One region of the Kosakonia pseudosacchari genome, then DNA from elsewhere that is predicted to be linked to it. Evidence: predicted binding sites of a transcription regulator. Region 1 holds the regulator's gene; the other holds the start of a gene.
The links. The regulator CRP, encoded in region 1, controls carbon source genes, mostly activating them, when cyclic AMP is high. The targets are predictions, from matches to a motif close to ATGTGANNNNNNTCACAT.

Region 1 (3,212 bases):
AACTTCCAGCGTGTCCCTACGGTGGATACGTCTAATCCGTTCGCCGCGAAAGGTATTCCCTCACTGGACGAAAGTTTTGTGGTGATCCACTTCCGTAACCTGGAAGGGATTGATTACCCGTGGTTGCTGGCGATGCTGCAAGGCTCGTTTATTTCGCATATGGATACGCTGGTGGTGCCTGGCGGAAAAATGGGGCTGGCGATGGAGTTGATTATGACGCCGCTGGTGCAACGGCTGATGGAAGGCAAAAAGATCAAATAATGCAGAAAGCCCGGTAAGCAACACGCTGCCGGGCTTTTCGCATCAGGCTTCGATAACTTCGTAAGAGTGGGTGATGTTCACCGCTTTTTCGAGCATCAACGCCACCGAGCAATACTTCTCCGCGGATAAATCCACCGCACGGGAAACCGCCGCGTCCTTCAGCGCTTTACCGGTGACGATAAAGTGCAAATTGATGTGGGTAAACAGGCGCGGCGCTTCTTCGCGACGCTCTGAAGTCAGCTTCACTTCGCAGTCGGTCACGTCATGACGCCCTTTTTGCAAAATAGAAACCACATCGATAGCGCTACATCCGCCCGCCGCCATCAACACCATTTCCATCGGGCTTGGTGCTTTGTCGCCGGAGTTACCGTCCATCAGGATTTGGTGGCCCGAGGCGGACTCACCGAGGAACGTTAACCCTTCAACCCATTTCACACGTGCCTGCATTTTCTTCACTCCGGAGTAGCAATTTTCTTTACAGATTACGCGTACATAACAAAACTCGCAACGGAAGGCGACCTGCGTCATGCTGAAGCGAGACACCAGGAGACAGGCGGTAAAAGCTATGCTAAAACACTCTGGATGCTACAGAGATAAATGGATGTTACGCATGTATGCATGACATCATACTTTAGAGACCGCAGATGACGCTGACGGTCCACTTCCCTGGATGCGGGAAGCTTAGATTGCAACCCCAGACGTAGGGGCTCATCCTGTGTCTGAGACAGCTTATAACAGAGGATAATCGCGCATGGTGCTTGGCAAACCACAAACAGACCCGACGCTTGAATGGTTCTTGTCTCATTGCCACATTCATAAGTACCCGTCGAAGAGCACGCTGATTCACCAGGGTGAAAAAGCGGAAACGCTGTACTACATCGTTAAAGGCTCAGTGGCAGTGCTGATCAAGGACGAAGAGGGTAAAGAGATGATCCTCTCCTACCTGAACCAGGGAGATTTTATCGGTGAACTGGGCCTGTTCGAAGAGGGTCAGGAGCGCAGTGCATGGGTACGCGCTAAAACGGCTTGTGAAGTGGCTGAAATCTCGTACAAAAAATTCCGTCAGTTAATCCAGGTTAACCCGGATATCCTGATGCGTCTTTCCTCGCAAATGGCGCGTCGCCTGCAGGTCACTTCAGAAAAAGTGGGTAACCTCGCCTTCCTGGACGTAACCGGCCGTATCGCGCAAACGCTGTTAAACCTGGCGAAACAGCCAGACGCAATGACCCATCCGGACGGCATGCAAATTAAAATTACTCGCCAGGAAATTGGTCAGATCGTCGGTTGTTCCCGTGAAACAGTGGGCCGCATTCTCAAAATGCTCGAAGATCAGAACCTGATCTCCGCCCATGGTAAAACCATCGTCGTATACGGAACGCGTTAATCTGTAAAACGGCGCAGCTTACACGCTGCGTCGTTTTTCTTCCCTCATGTGGCGCAGGCTGATTTATCACCCCGAAATCAACTACGCACTGCGACAAACGCTGGTGTTATGTTTGCCTGTGGCGATTGGCCTTCTCGTTGGTCACCTGCAACAAGGTCTGCTGTTTTCCCTCGTTCCCGCCTGCTGCAACATTGCCGGGCTTGATACGCCGCATAAACGTTTTTTCAAACGCCTGATCATTGGCGGAACCTTGTTTGCAGGCAGTAGCCTGATGGTGCAATTATTGCTGGCGAAAGATCTCCCGCTGCCGCTGATCCTCACCGGACTGACGCTGGTTTTAGGCGTGACCGCCGAAATCAGTGCGCTGCATGGCCGCCTGCTTCCCGCTTCACTGATTGCCGCTATTTTTACCCTCAGCCTTGCCGGCAACATGCCGGTATGGGAACCGCTGCTTATCTATGCGCTGGGCACATTGTGGTATGGGCTGTTCAACTGGTTCTGGTTCTGGATGTGGCGCGAGCAACCGCTGCGCGAATCCCTCAGCCTGCTCTACCGGCAACTGGCAGATTACTGCGAAGCGAAATACAGCCTGCTGACGCAGCACGCCGACCCGGAAAAAGCCCTGCCGCCGTTGCTTGCCCGCCAGCAAAAAGCGGTGGATATGATAAGCCAGTGCTACCAGCAACTGCATATGCTGGCAGCCAATAAACACAACGATTACAAACGGCTACTGCGGGTTTTCCAGGTGGGGCTGGATCTGCAAGAGCACATTTCGGTGAGTTTACACCAGCCGGAAGAGGTGCAGAAACTGGTGGAACAAACCCACGCCGAACAGGTGATCCGCTGGAACGCGCAAACTGTCGCCGCTCGCTTACGTGTGCTGGCAGACGACATTCTCTATCACCGCTATCCCACGCGCTTCAACATGGATAAGCAGATCGGCGCGCTGGAAAAAATCGCCCGCCAGCATCCGGATAACCCGGTCGGTCAGTTCTGCGCCTGGCATTTTAGCCGTATCGCGCGCGTCTTGCGCACTCAACGCCCGCTCTATGCTCGCGATCTGATGGCGGAAAAGCAGCGGCGCTTGCCCCTTTTCCCGGCGCTGAAAAGCTATTTATCACTGAAATCTGCGGCGCTGCGTAATGCCGCACGGATAAGCGTCATGCTCAGCATCGCCAGCCTGATGGGCAGCGCCCTGCATTTACCGAAACCCTACTGGATCATGATGACGGTGATGTTTGTTACGCAAAACGGTTATGGCGCAACGCGCGTTCGCATTGTCCACCGGGCGGCGGGCACCATTGCGGGGCTGGTGATTGCCGGAGCTACATTGCACTTTCATGTTCCCCTCGGTTTTACGCTGGCCGCAATGCTGATGATTACGCTGGTCAGTTATCTCATTATTCGGAAAAACTACGGCTGGGCGATGGTGGGTTTTACCATTACCGCCGTCTACACCTTGCAGTTGCTGACGCTAAATGGTGAGCAGTTTATTGTCGCCCGGCTTATTGATACGTTGATTGGTTGCCTGATCGCTTTCGGCGGCATGGTCTGGCTGTGGCCGCAG
Region 2 (3,212 bases), 2.4 Mb from region 1:
TCGGTAGAAACTACGTCGTCTTCGGTGTAACCCAGAACGCCTTTCATCGGGCCTTCAGAAGCGGCTTTGATGGCTTTCTTGATTTCTTCGTAGGACGCTGCTTTTTCCAGACGAACGGTCAGGTCAACAACAGATACGTTCGGAGTCGGAACGCGGAACGCCATACCAGTCAGTTTGCCGTTCAGTTCCGGCAATACTTTACCTACAGCTTTAGCAGCACCGGTAGAGGACGGGATGATGTTCTGGGATGCGCCGCGGCCGCCGCGCCAGTCTTTGTGAGACGGGCCATCAACGGTTTTCTGCGTTGCGGTGGTCGCGTGAACAGTGGTCATCAGACCTTCGATGATGCCGAAGTTGTCGTTGATAACTTTTGCCAGCGGGGCCAGGCAGTTAGTGGTGCAGGAAGCGTTGGAAACGATGTCCTGGCCTGCATATTTGTCGAAGTTAGCGCCACGTACGAACATCGGGGTGTTGTCTTTGGACGGGCCAGTCAGAACAACTTTTTTCGCGCCAGCGGTGATGTGTTTACGCGCGGTTTCGTCGGTCAGGAAGATACCGGTAGCTTCAGCAACGACGTCAACGCCGATTTCGTTCCATTTCAGGTTAGCCGGGTCTTTCTCAGCAGTAACACGGATGGTTTTGCCGTTAACAACCAGGTGGCCGTCTTTCACTTCTACGGTACCGTTGAAACGACCGTGAGTGGAGTCATACTTCAGCATGTACGCCATGTATTCAGCGTCCAACAGATCGTTGATACCAACGATTTCGATGTCAGAACGTTCCTGAGCAGCACGGAAAACAATGCGACCGATACGGCCAAAACCGTTGATACCTACTTTGATAGTCATATATTCCACCAGCTATTTGTTAGTGAATAAAAGGTTGGCTGTAAAATTACAAAAACCTTACGCAGCGTCAAGCGGAATCGTGTCAATCATTGCGACAAATCAATCCTCCGCATAACCTTTGTTCGACTGACTCGCCTCACTCTTCCTTTGAGCATGCTCCCCATATAGGGGCGCCGCCCGGAATTTTAAAGGTCGGACAGGATAAAAATGTGAGATTAATCACAATTCACCGGCTGCTTTACCGCAACAAATAAGTTTAGAACAAAAGTTAACGCCGCAGTGTTAATGTTTTGTTAGAATCAGGCTGAAAAGTTGTCGAGTTTTTACCGTGAGGCGTGAGCAAATGGCGCATAATTCTTCTGAAGACGACCTGAAAAAAACACTGACTGAAATGCAGTTTTACGTGACGCAGAACCACGGCACTGAGCCGCCGTTCACCGGACGTTTTCTGCATAACAAACGCGACGGGGTTTATCACTGTCTGGTGTGTGACGCCGCGCTGTTCAATTCACAAACGAAATATGATTCTGGCTGCGGCTGGCCAAGTTTCTTTGAGCCGGTGAGCGAAGACGCTATCCGCTATATCAACGATTATTCCCATGGCATGCAGCGAGTGGAAATCCGCTGTGGAAAATGTGATGCGCACCTGGGACACGTCTTTCCGGATGGCCCGCAACCGAGCGGCGAACGTTATTGCGTTAACTCTGCTTCCCTGAGCTTTACGGATGACGAAAGCGGCGATCGGTCTCAGGGTTGAAAAAACGATTCAGCAATTATTCCACGGAGTTTTCAAGATGAATCTTGATCAAATCGTTAACAGCATGACGCCGGAGATCTACCAGCGCCTGGCCACTGCCGTTGAGTTAGGTAAATGGCCGGATGGCGTTGCGCTGACACCAGAGCAAAAAGAGAACAGCCTGCAACTGGTGATGCTGTGGCAGGCGCGCAATAACACGCAGGCGCAGCACATGACCATTGATACCAACGGCCAGATGGTGATGAAAAGTAAGCAGCAATTAAAAGAGGATTTTGGTATTTCGCCAAAGCCTATCGCGACATTTAAATCGTAAGTCGTCATGCCGGAGGCGTAATGCCATCCGGCAGGGGCATTATCAGGCGTGCGTTTCCTGCCAGTCCGCGAGCGTATAGAGCGTCGCGCCAGCCGCTGACATCTCCATAAACGCCTGTGTGCTGTCTTGCGGATTCAGGTTCACGCCACGGCAACCATCGGTAATGACATTCACCTGGTAGCCAAGTTGTAGCGCATCCAGCACGGTAAATTTCACGCAGTAATCGGTGGCTAAACCAAGTATTACCAGTTCGCGGATATCGTGCTGCTGCAACCAATTGTGCAGGGCGGTTTCCTGCCGATGGCCGTTATCGAAAAACGCGCTGTAACTATCAATCAGCGGGTTTTCGCCTTTGTAAAACACCGCGTCAATGGCTTTCTGGTTTAGCAACGGATGTAGCGCCGCGCCCTCGCTGTTTTGTACACAGTGATCGGGCCAAAACGTTTGGGCTAACCCCGCCAGTTCGCCAGTCGTGAACGGCGCGACGTGGTGCTGACTGGCGAAACTACCATGTCCGGCCGGGTGCCAGTCCTGGCTTGCCACAATGGCATTGCCGCGTGTTTTACACCACGTAATCATGGCGTTAGCAACATCAACTGTGCTGTCACCTTCCGCCACAGCCAGCGCGCCGCCAGCGCAGAAATCATTCTGAATATCGACCAGCAGCAGTGCGCGTTGCGTCATACGAGCCTCCTCATTCATCCGGCGTCAGTTCACCACGCAGGTTTTGTGTCATTGCAGTACGAATGGAATCAGCGTCCAGATCCTGGCTTAACAGATAGTGAAGTTTTGTCAGCGTCGCTTCCACGGTCATGTCTGCGCCGCCAATCACGCCAGCGTGGGCAAGGGCATTGCCGGTGGCGTAGCCACCCATGTTGACTTTGCCGGACATACACTGTGTCAGGTTGACGACCACAATGCCGCGCGCGCTGGCTTCCTGTAACTCTTTCAAAAACTCACCGTTTTGCGGCGCATTACCCACGCCGTAAGAACGCAGTATCAGCGCTTTTACCGGCTGGCGCAGGAAGTTGCGCACCACATCGGCGGAAATGCCGGGATAAATCGTCACCACGCCAATCGGCTGCGGAGTGATCGGGTGGACAACCAGCTCTCCCGTGGTATGCGGCGCGGGCGGCGTGCCCAGACGGCGAATATGGATACCCGCTTCGAGTAGTGGGGCAAGGTTAGGCGAAGCAAACGCGTCGAAACCATCGGCATGCGCCTTGGTGGTACGGTTGCCACGATACAGACGGTTATTGAAGAACAGCGTCACTTCGTTAATCGGGAAATTTGC

Region 2: a site for CRP is predicted at 1,056-1,073, ahead of msrB (peptide-methionine (R)-S-oxide reductase MsrB). Genes of this name have one in related genera too.

What each region holds. Positions count from the first base shown of each region.
Region 1 covers NZ_CP063425.1:4,478,659-4,481,870, forward strand. Annotated here, with positions in the region: gene IP581_RS21365 (phosphoribulokinase) at 1-261, shown strand, start outside; gene IP581_RS21370 (OsmC family protein) at 304-708, opposite strand; gene crp (cAMP-activated global transcriptional regulator CRP) at 1,013-1,645, shown strand; gene IP581_RS21380 (YccS/YhfK family putative transporter) at 1,692-3,212, shown strand, end outside.
Region 2 covers NZ_CP063425.1:2,060,391-2,063,602, forward strand. Annotated here, with positions in the region: gene gapA (glyceraldehyde-3-phosphate dehydrogenase) at 1-848, opposite strand, end outside; gene msrB (peptide-methionine (R)-S-oxide reductase MsrB) at 1,192-1,605, shown strand; gene IP581_RS09720 (YeaC family protein) at 1,643-1,918, shown strand; gene pncA (bifunctional nicotinamidase/pyrazinamidase) at 1,961-2,602, opposite strand; gene ansA (asparaginase) at 2,613-3,212, opposite strand, start outside.